2 regions of the Pseudoalteromonas sp. AWH4_217 genome follow, and region 2 is predicted to be linked to the other one. Evidence: riboswitches for the same ligand, from Rfam matches in the RefSeq annotation. Region 2 holds a riboswitch; the other holds the start of a gene.
The links. Region 2 has a riboswitch for lysine ahead of dapA (4-hydroxy-tetrahydrodipicolinate synthase). Riboswitches for the same ligand answer to the same signal wherever they lie in the genome.
Positions count from the first base shown of each region.

Region 1 (5,801 bases), on a different contig from region 2:
CACCAGGGTGAGATTGTTCTCAACACTGACCTGACAAAACTCACCCAGCTCATCCAGACAAGCCTGCGCCAGCTCCGGGCGCGTGGCGTTAGGAGCATTGTCGAGCGTCAAGGCAACGCTGATCTCCGAGGTAGTAACCAGGTCAACCGAGATATTGTGTGCACTTAAAATAGTGAAGATGCGTGCCAGAAAACCACTGGCTAACAGCATTTCGGGGCTTTTCAGGGTCAGCAAGATTTGGTTCTTGCGCTGTGTGACCGCGCGAATACCCGGCTCAGAACGGTTATTCTTTTCAATCCAGGTGCCACCGGCATGGGGATCTCTGCTCGAGCCAACAAACACCGAAATGCCACTGCGACTGGCCGGCAAGATAGTAGCCGGGTGCAATACTTTAGCCCCAAAAGTGGCCATTTCAGCGGCTTCATCGAAGCTTAGCCGGGCAATCGGCCGCGCTTTGTGACATAGACGTGGATCGGTGCTGAAGATACCCACAACATCAGTCCAGATGTGTACGCTTTGCGCCTCAATTGCCTCGGCAAGTAGTGCCGCACTATAATCCGAGCCGCCCCGCCCTAATGTGGTGGTTTGGCCCTGATTGTCACTACCAATAAAGCCCTGAGTCACCACCACCTGCTCTGCCAGTAGCGGCGTCAGATGGGCCGAGGCTGCGTCACGCGTTGCAGCCACATCTGGTACGGCTTTACCAAACTGGCGGTCAGTTTTCAGCACCTGACGTACATCAAAACGGCTACTGGCAACGCCTAAATTTCTGAGTACCTGAGTGAATAGGTAAGAAGAAAATCGCTCTCCGAAGCTCAGCATCTCGTCACATTGTTGTGCGTCCAGTGCGGGTAATTGAGCCAGCGCGTAAAAAGCGTCCTTTGTTTCGTTAAAACCCACTTCCAGATCTGCATCGAGTGTCAGACATGCCAGAATGTCCTGCTGGATCTCCATCACAGACTGAAACAGCGCCTCGCGCTCAGCCGCATCGACTTTTTGTTGCGTCAGAGTCACCAGGTGATTCGTCACACCAGCGCTGGCACTGACGACGACCACACGAACATCGGGGTTGTCATGGATAATTGCGGCGCATCGCTGCATGGCTTCGAAGTTTGCAACACTGGTGCCGCCAAATTTAGCAACGACATACTGGGAATTCATTTTATCTCCTTGGGATCACACACGGCGATCAACATCAATAAGGAGAACTTGGCAATAGGATGGACTAACCATAAAGAAATGACCTCTGCCAGAAGCTCTCCACCTGAAAACGGTGACAGTCCCGAGGATTCAACCTCCAGGACCGAAAAATCATGCCGACGTAGCATGGTTTTCCTCGGCGAGTACCTCCCTCACTGATGGTCACGGGTTATCGTCACCTCACATCAGCTACCTAAGCATCGCGCCTCTTCTGCTTATTTTGCCGGAATTTAACTGAATCCCGGCAAAATAAAAGCCCGCATTTTGAGCGGGCTTGAAAAAGGTATCTTTTAGACGTCTAGGTGTCAAGTATAAAATTGACCCTGTCATCAAAGATTAAATAAATTGCCCCATAAAGAAAGCACCGGCATAACCTGCCGTGTAGGCAATTAACAAATACAGGCTCATTCTTAAGTAACTCGTAAATGTTAGAGCCTTTACTTTACTCATTGCTATGATCCCTGCCGCCGAGCCGATGATCAGCATAGAGCCGCCTACACCCGTCGCATAGGTAAAGGTCAGCCATTGCTGCGGGCTCATAACGATGTCTGCTTTGAGCAAAGCGGCCGTCAGTGGTACGTTATCAACCGCGGCACTCATCAGGCCGACCAGATAGCTGGCGTACTGAGGGTCGATGAATTCATATAATTGAGTAAACATATTCAGGACACCCACCTCTTTTAGCGCCCCAACCAGCAGAAGTACACCCACAAAAAACAGCAAGGTGTCGTACTCAATTTCACGAATATAATCGATGATCTTTTTATTAACGTCTTTCTTGCGCATCAAAAACTGGGCCATCAAAAACATCACCGACAGGCCACACAGGAAAGTCAGCATAGGAGGAACCTGATATTGCACGCTCAGAAACAGCGTGGTGAGTACGGTCGTCATAAAGATCACCGCAATCGTGATGTCCGTTTTCTCTATTCTGCGTAGCGCTTGCTTTTCAAATACCAGCTGGTCTTTCATGCCCATGGACAACAGCGTCGCCAGCAAGAGTACGCTGACAATGGAAGGGACTACCAGCAATAGTAAGTCCGGAATGGTCACCTTACCAGCCAGAAAAATCATCAGTGTGGTCACATCACCGGTGATCAAAGACACACCGCCCGAGTTAACACTAAAGATGATCAATGTGGCATACTTGATAAGTTTCTTCGGATCGAGTTTCAGCGACATCACTACGGCCAGCGAGATAAGCGTTGCGGTAATATTGTCTGAAATCGAAGAAAACAAGAAAGCAAATCCACCCACCAGGAACATCATTTTGCGTTCACTGATCTGGGTAGGCATCACCCGATGGACAATGTTTTGAATAAAACCTTTGGAGTTCAGATAGGCAACAAAAGTCATCGCCGCCATCAGGAATAACCACAAGGTAGCGATTTCAAGTATGTTGTGATCGAGCTGATGTTGTATAGTTTCTGAGCTTTCGCCATGGATCGGAGAGATAAATAGGATAATCCAACATAAAGTGCCAAAAAAAAGGGTCGTTTTGGCCTTGTTTACATGGATAATATCCTCTATAACGATAAGCACAAATGCGACCGCTATCAGGGTTAGGATAATGGGCGTGACCATACGCGTAAACAACCTGTAATTAAAAGTAAAAATTGTGAAGGGTAACGTAATCGGCGCGGAGTCTATCACTTAGCCGCATTCTGTGCCACGAGTAGTTACACATTATGACAATTTTCTTACCTGATACCGTCACAAAATTGATACACACTGGAAAGCTATGATCCCAGCCAAAAAAGTATTAAATACGCTGAATGAACACTGGGGCGTCCTGGAGCTGCTTTTTAAACGCTTTAAGATGGCCGATTTCAGCCTCAAAGATGTGCAAAACATCATCAAACTAAAAAATCCCAACTGGTCAAGTGAACGCATCTATAAAGAAACCAATCGCTTGCTCAATCAGGAAATTATTATTCCTCTGGCCAAATCGTCACAGCTCGAAATTAACCGTGCCGTGGCCGACTTTGCCAGCTTTTTGTTACAAGAAGAACATCTTGGCCTTGCCGAAGAGATCACAGTATTAGTCAAAGATCTGCAACGTCTGGGCGAACGCTTAGCGCAAGCCGGTGATGAGGGCGACCACAGTGAACTGCGCCGTTTCAGTCGCATTATGGATGAACGGGTACGTAAAATCGTCAAACTCTACCACCATAATGAAAGCGCCATCATGAACCTGGTTGAACAAGCAAAGTCCGATCAGGGTAACCTGTCTTTGCAAAAACGCTATCGCGCGGTCATTGAAGCATTTGATGAATACATCGAGCCGATGCTGGAAATGGTGGATATTCATGGCCCCTTTCAGGCCTGTTTCACCACCATAGAGCATCAGATCAGTGAACAAATTGCGCAAATTGAGCAACTGGGCCGGGGTGCACAAGACAAACGTATGCTTGAACAACTGCGTACCCGGATCCTCGATATGCATCTGATCGGTCGTGAAAGTTTAGGTAAAAGTGCCGATATGCTGATGCCACTGCGTGAAGAGCTCAGACGCAACACGCTTATCACTCGCCAGGCGGCGAAGGTATTAGGCCTGATCCGTAAAAATGGCGTTGATCGTATGCTCGCACCGGTACAGCCGCATTTTGTCTCAGACATTCAGCGTTTCAGCCTCGGCCAGCAGCGCCATATGGTGGCTTATATGGCCAGCCTCAGCGAGTTTGAACACGAAGAATATCAGCTACCCGATCAGCAGGATGTGCCAGCTTATCAGAGCCCCAACATTCCCGACTATTCGGATGTGCGTAAATCGTTTAAAGGGTCTGGCAAAAAGCGCACCGCCCTGCTTGGCTTCCTGAACGAACAATACCCGGCTCTGGAAGCCGATGAAATGCTGTTCCTGTACCAAAAGCTGATCAGCGACCCTGAACTGGACATCGCCCAGGATGAGCAACAGCAAACGATGCAAATCGCCAACACCCGCATTCGACTTTATCCGTTCAGTGCAACGGACAAGCAAACAGATAACCACAATTAGTAATCACCATGACACAGATTAATCTAGACGAACTTAGCCAGTTACAGGCGATCAATAAGAAATTGGTCAGTGGCTACCACATCAGCGAACAGGACACCACACAGTGGCAGGAACTGGACCAGCACATTGAGTCTTACCAGGCGCTGTTCAGCGCGCTTGGCCACGACCTGCAACACGATAGTCGTGGCTTTTATTATCTGGCCAGCGACGAAAGCACCCCCAACATGGGTAAGATCTCCCGGGCCATCGCGCTGACCGTATTTATCTTGATCGAGCATTTCGCCAACCAGGGTAAAGATCCTTTGCGCGCCCTGTTTGACGAAGTATTAGACCTGGAGCTGATGCAGACTCTGGTACAGCTTAACAAGCACCTGTTTGATCAGCTGGAGATTTTCTCAGGCTCAGATCTACGTAAAGACGTGTGCCTGCGCATGGTGCGCCTGGGACTGGCCCGCGAAGTAGAGCAAGGCTTTTCTCTGCTTGCGCCGGTTTATCGTTATATCGATGCGCTGATGGAAGTGAACGAAGACAATTACGACACACTTGAGGATGAAGTATGAACAAGCTGTATGGTCTCAGTAAACTCGCCCTGCTCAACACCGCAGGTTATGCCAAGTGTGTGATCCCACTCGATAAAAGTGCATCTATCTGTGCCCCGAACAACACAGGTAAAAGTTCGGTTATCAATGCCTTGCAGTTTCCGCTGATCAACGATTTACGCCTGACCGAATGGGATGGTCACGATCTAGAAGAAACCCGCAAGTTCTACTTTTCGAGCGATCAGTCTTATATCCTGCTTGAAGCCAACCTGCCCCATGGCGACGTGGTGATAGGCGTCGCGGGCCTGGGTAAAATTGCCGGCTATGCCCACCAGTTCTTTTGCTATAACGGCAAGCTAAACCTGGATGACTTTACCCAGGGTAAAAGCATCATAAAGTACACCAAACTGTTCAATCACTTGCAGGAAAAAGGTTTTAGCCCGGTTGAGTTAAAAGCGGCCGAGCTGAATGCATTATTGACAGGTGGAGCAACGCCATACGATGGTGACATCAACCTCAAGATGATCCCGCTGAATAATGTTCAGGATGCCGCAGTATATAAAGAGATCTTCCGCCGTATCCTGAACCTGCACAAACTGGGTGCCCATGATGTAAAACGCTTTATGCTCAAGGTGTTTGAACGTCATATGTCTAACTCCAAAGTCGATTTCTATGAAGTATGGCGTCGTGCGTTTGATAAAGTAAACCGATCTCGCCGTGAGCTGAACGCACTGGAGTCTATGCAGGAACCCATTGCTGCACTGGAACAAATGATCGAAGGCGAAGCGACGCTCAAGGGCAAGCTTGCCGCCTATGCACCTAAGCTTGACAAAGCCATTGTCGAGTTTGATGAGTATCAGCAGAGCCAAATTGGCGAGCTCAATGATCAGCTTGAAAACATCGAGCAGGAAAAGCGCGATTTTGAAGAAAAGCAACAGCTGTATGTGCAGCAGTCTCGCGATATTGAACGTAAGCAAACTCAGATTGAACAATGGTTTACCGACTATCACGCACTCAAATCCGAATTTGAGCTGACCAATCATGCCACGCTGAAAACCAACCTG
Region 1 is NZ_JBSWYM010000010.1:164,629-170,429, reverse strand. Features, by position in the region: gene lysC (lysine-sensitive aspartokinase 3) at 1-1,161, opposite strand, end outside; lysine riboswitch at 1,246-1,419, opposite strand; gene nhaD (sodium:proton antiporter NhaD) at 1,537-2,784, opposite strand; gene ACXAH1_RS14265 (hypothetical protein) at 2,942-4,198, shown strand; gene ACXAH1_RS14260 (condensin complex protein MksE) at 4,207-4,758, shown strand; gene ACXAH1_RS14255 (ATPase) at 4,755-5,801, shown strand, end outside.
Region 1: it holds a riboswitch for lysine, as region 2 does, so the genes downstream of both, lysC (lysine-sensitive aspartokinase 3) here and dapA (4-hydroxy-tetrahydrodipicolinate synthase) in region 2, are expected to answer to the same signal.

Region 2 (5,801 bases):
ATCAACCTCCTGAAAGGCATCAGAACCAATCGCGGCAGTAGGCACCTGACCGGTGATAGCCAGTAGCGGTACCGAGTCCATCATGGCATCGGCCAGAGCAGTCACCAGATTGGTTGCGCCTGGGCCTGATGTCGCAAAACAGACGCCCAGCTTACCTGTGCTTCTGGCGTAGCCAACCGCTGCAAACCCGGCGCCTTGTTCATGGCGAGTCAGATAATGCTTCAGTGGCGCACCGTATAGCGCATCGTAAATCGGCATGATGGCTCCACCCGGATACCCGAATACCGAACTCACCCCTTGTTTTACCAACATGTCTATTACCAATTGTGCGCCTGTCATTGTTTTGCCTATTGCCCTTTGTCTTTGAATTTGGCCCTAAAACGAAAAAGCCCCCCGAACTTCTCAGTGCGGGGGGCTTTTTGCTAATACTTTTTAAACAGCACTAACCAGCCCCCGCGGTAATAATAATCACCACGTTGATAATCACGACTAGTAGAGAAACTGTTTTCATCATGTCACTGCTCTTTTAATAAAACCGAATACGTTGCACGCGCTCGAAGCGCTCCTGTGTGCTCTTTTTTTATTAGTAACCCGTGAGCGGCTAACAAGTCAACCCTCAAAACTATGCTAATTAGAGAGTGTTCTCGAGTTGATTTTGAAAATAAATCTAAAATACCGAACTTTTGAGAATAAAAAATGCCAATTTAAAAACTCACCTCACCTTAAAGCCAAAGAGAGTATTTTTTCTCACACGATTCATCCTTACGCGTAACAACATTAAATTTTTATGATTTACTCCGGGAATTGATTATGATGTACCCACTTTAATCGTATTCGGAGGGAGCCATGCCCCATCTTACTCGCCTGACCCTGCTGTTCTTTGTGCTCGTTGTCTCACTACTCAGTCACCCTGTCACAGCAAAACCAGCTCTGTGGAGTGTGGAAAAAAACGGCGTTACCTCTTATTTATTTGGTACCGTTCATGTTGGTGACGCGTCTATGGAGGGGTTAGATAAACGCCTCAAAATAGCCATAGCCAACAGCCAAACTGTGGTGGTCGAGCTAAACACCAAAGCCATCACCGCAGCACAGCTACAGCGCAGAACTTTGCCATTCATGCTGCTTGAACAAGGGCAGACACTAAGAACCAATTTGACACCCGAAACCTACAAACAAGTTGAGCAGTATTTATCAGCACGTGACATCAAGATAGAGCTGTTCAATCATTATCAACCCTGGTTTGTGATGCTCACTATTTTACAACTGGAGTACACCAAAGCAGGCTTCGGTGAAGAATTTGGCATTGACGGGCAAGTCATAGAGTATGCAACTCAGCTCAACAAGCCAATCATGGAGTTGGAAAGTCTTGAGCAACAGCTCACCATATTCACTGCGCTAAGCACGCAAAGTGACGCCATGATAGTCGACACACTCAAGCAGGTTAAAGACTTTGACCACTACTTCACCAAGATGCTCACGGCATGGAAAAAAGGCGATTATCAACAGCTTAATGAGTTTTATGATATGAGCTTTGATGACACTCAGTACGGCCAACAGGCAGAGCAAGTCATGCTTATTCAGCGTAACAATGCCTGGGTGCAAACGCTCACACCCAAGCTCGTCAACAACGCCCACTTTATTGCTGTCGGTGCACTACACTTGCCCCAGGAACATGGCTTGATCAGTCAATTCCAAAACCAAGGTTTCAAGGTGCAACGCATCTATTAACCATCTGAAAAGCGACTTTTTTGAGTCGCTTTTAAACCTTTGGGCTTTCGTGTGCGTCACACAGATATCAATACGACACCAACAAAGGACAACAGGATGAGAAGCAATCTGATCACTGCCGCACTACTGATACTGAGCGCAACAACTCAGGCTAATGAAACACGCACGTTAACCCATTCCTTCGACATAGCTGACAGCTCAGAGCTGGAAATTCAGTTTCCGATAGGCAAGCTGAAAACGATGAGTCATTCAGGTAAAACGATCGATGTAACCATTGAACTGGAGCCCGCCGAACACGATATAGACTGGTTGCCAGACGCATTGGCTGACGTACAGTTAGACAGCCGCCGCGAGGGGGATGACCTGAACCTGAGCATCAATAATAAGTATGTAAAACAAAGCTGGATAGTTAAAGTCCCAGACTCAATGGAGCTGGATATCGAGATTGACGTAGGTAACGTCAAACTCCTCGGTTTGCGCAATGACGCAGATGTTGAAATTGGCGTTGGCAATGTCAATATTGAGACTGCGGCTGGCGATTTTCGTCGGGTACGCTTCGATGCCGGCGTAGGGAAAACGCGCTTATCTGACATGCCAGGAGAGGTTGATACCGAGCGCAACATGGTAGGTGAAACGCTGCGTTATCGCGGTAAAGGCGAGCACAGCATTGATGTTGAAGTCGGTGTTGGCAACATCACTTTGCGCCGTTAGCAGACAAGATTTTAATCAGAGCCCGCTCCAGGGCATCCTGCTCCACTGGCTTAAACAAATAATCGGTCGCGCCCAGCTGCATGGCCGATTTAATTGCCTGCTCAGAGGTATTGGCCGTCAGCACCAGAATAGGAGTCGACAGTGCCAGCGTCTGACGAATTTCTTTTATTGCTTTAAACCCATCCATGATCGGCATATTCAGATCCATCAGAATGACATCGAAAGACTGATGAGCCAGTACCTCAATTGCTTGTCCACCGTGGCTGGCATGGATACTGGTTAACTCCAGACTCTCAAGCATTTTTTCGATGATTTTGGCATTCAGCAGATTATCCTCAACCAGTAAGACTTTGCAGCGGGTAATACCGTGCACCTGCTCTGGCTCAGGGAGGCGCTTCAGGGGTACACTCAATGACGCTTTGGTGCCATGAGGCTGACGGGCAACAAACGTTAACTCACCAGACATAATTGCCAATAGTAAATTGCAGCGTGCCAGACCCAGTTGTAAACCCTGGAAGTGGTGTCTGTCTGAGTTATTTTCTGAGGGAGGCGCATTCACACGCGCCATATTAAAGCCAGGCCCGCTGTCTTCTACTTCACAATAAAAGCGCCAATTTAACTCGTCCTCTTCACAATTAACCGGCTCAACCCACGCCGTCAAACTCACTATGCCCTGGTCGGTAAATTTTACCGCGTTGTCAAGCAACTGGCCTATAACCCAGCTCAAACGTTCGTGATCACATTCAAAAATTTTCTCGGCGTGACTGCTCACGTGATAGCTAAAATCCAATCCTTTTTCTTTTGCCAGTAGACGATAAGTGGCGATGGATTGCCCCAGCGTATCAGTTAAGCGCGCCGGATGAAAATTGAGTTCAGGTTGCTGTTCGTCAGACAATCGATTGTAATCTTCCACAGAGGCGATCAGGGCTTTCAATTGCTGTGCCGCCTTATTGGCCTGCGCCAGATACCCTTCACGCTGAGACTCCTGATATAAGTGTAAATATCCCAGTACCGCCTGCAAAGGCGTGCGTAATTCATGGCTGGCGCGGGCCAGGAACATAGCCCGGCTTTGGTTGGCATGTTCTGCTTTCAGACGCGTTTGCTGTAAGCGCTCGATTGCGCTGGCAATACTGCGCTCCATTGGAAAAAAGATCCACTTGATCTCAGCAATAAGCAACGTCAGCCCCACCAACCACATCAGTAATTGCAGATTTCTCAGTTTCTCGATCTTCTGGTTGGCTGATTGTTCGAACAACAACACAGCATGATCTAAATCTTGCAGCAGCAACTGAGAGCGGGTATGGATCTCCTGGATCTGGTCCGGGCTAGGTTGCTCAGCGGTGCTTGAAAGCAAAGATAAATACTGATTTAACTGGGTGTTCAAATCCCCAGGCTGCTCAAAATACCAGGCAGACAGTTCGGCGTTCAGATGCACAAAATCCTCGCCATCACGCATAGTCAAAAAGTCGTGGTTACTTTGTAGCAGCTGCAACGCGTTGCTCAAAGCCTGAAGGTCAGCAGCAACATTGCGCTCACGCATAATGATCACATATTCCAAATGCAACGCCGCTTTTTGCGATAGCATGCGCTGCATACCAGCAACATTGATCACCCTGGCAGCCTGCTTTTGCTGGTCCAGTAAATACAGGGTCAGGCCGGTTGTCATGGTCAGTAACAGCAACATAATAACCAGCGCCACCAGGTATTTCAGGCGATAGCGTGTAACCAGATTGTTCAAATCATCCCTCCACTTGCCAGTCGATTCGTCCAGACTCCTGACTCATTCCCAGTTTAGATTAAATTTCAAACTTTTGCCGACGGCGACTTGACACCCAGACGGCCAAAATGTTTCAATGCGCCCGTACCCTATTTTATCCAGACGGCCATACATACAAGATGTATGGGTGTCTTAGGGCTGGAAGAGGTGCGTTATTCAGGTATTTGAGTGGAGGAGAGCAAACTCCCGAGAAACTCAAAGAGGGGAATTAACGCCGAGAAGTATTGTGTTTTGCTTACACTGTGCTTCGGGCGACTGGGCTGAATCCCAGCGACTGTCACCAACACATTTGGTGGAGAGCTTCTGGTCTTAGAAACAATATGGCCAGCGGCCTATTCTTTTTAAGTCCATTGCTCTTCGAATTTTAAACGGTTCGGAGCGGGACACTTCCCTGACTACCGGACCAGCAAGAAGTTCGGTAGAGATGAAATCACACACTTTGCAACCTGAACAGTTATCTGACTACCCGTTATGGACGGCTTTAGTTACGCCTTTTGATGCGTACGATCAGGTCGATTACCACAGCTTAGAGCAACTCGTTGCGCAGCAAGTCGAAGCAAACAATGGCATCTTGCTGTTGGGAAGCACCGGTGAGGGATTAGCCCTGACCCTTGCTGAACAACGAAAAATCGTTGAGTTTGTTTGTGCGTTGGAGCCACAAGTACCCATTATGGTTGCAGTTGGCGGCATCAACCTGTCAGCCCAGCTAGAGTGGGTTGAGTTTTGCAATACACAAAACATTGATGCCCTGCTACTGGGCTCCCCACTCTATGCCAAGCCCGGCGTAGTTGGCCAGACTCAGTGGTTCGATGCGCTACTGTGCGCCACTTCACTGCCATGTATGTTATACAACGTTCCTGGTCGCAGTGCCGTTGCCATTGCCCCTGAAGTGCTGACTAATCTGGCACATCATGACAATTTGTGGGCACTCAAAGAAGCCAGCGGTGACATTGCCACGTTTGAATCCTTCCGCCGTGCGCTGCCAAAACTGGCAATTTACAGCGGTGACGATGCTTTGCTTCCCTACTTTGCCCAGGCCGGTGCCGCCGGTTTGGTTTCTGTGGCAGCCAACGCCTGGCCTTCTCAAACCGCAGAGTTTGTGCGCCGCACACTCAGTGGCACCAGCCCTAACCTGTTTACCATCTGGGCCGACGCCATTAGCAGTCTGTTTACCGTTGCAAACCCCATCCCGGTTAAAACGCTCATGCATCTGCAAGGTAATTTGGCCACGCCTCACCTCAGGCCGCCACTGACGCATCTGGAACTAACCAATAATGCGGCTCTGAGCGCCGCCAACGAACAGATTTTATCCTGGAATTAAGAGAATCCCTATGACCTGGTCAACACTTTTAGATAATTTAGAAAATGGCTCACAACGTGCGGCAACCCAAGACGAACAAGGCAACTGGCATGCTAACGTCGAAGTAAAAGAAGGTATCCTGGCGGCATTTCGTGCGGGTCAGAACACCGAGTATCCAGGTGGCTTTGTAGACAAAGACAACCTGGCACCGCGTGGTTTCTCAGCCGGTGATGCGGTACGTATGGTCCCCGGAGGCAGTAGCGTACGCCGCGGTGCTTATGTCGC
Region 2 is NZ_JBSWYM010000001.1:337,037-342,837, forward strand. Features, by position in the region: gene ilvG (acetolactate synthase 2 catalytic subunit) at 1-339, opposite strand, end outside; gene ACXAH1_RS01470 (TraB/GumN family protein) at 847-1,728, shown strand; gene ACXAH1_RS01475 (hypothetical protein) at 1,825-2,439, shown strand; gene ACXAH1_RS01480 (response regulator) at 2,423-4,177, opposite strand; lysine riboswitch at 4,351-4,527, shown strand; gene dapA (4-hydroxy-tetrahydrodipicolinate synthase) at 4,641-5,537, shown strand; gene ACXAH1_RS01490 (2,3,4,5-tetrahydropyridine-2,6-dicarboxylate N-succinyltransferase) at 5,548-5,801, shown strand, end outside.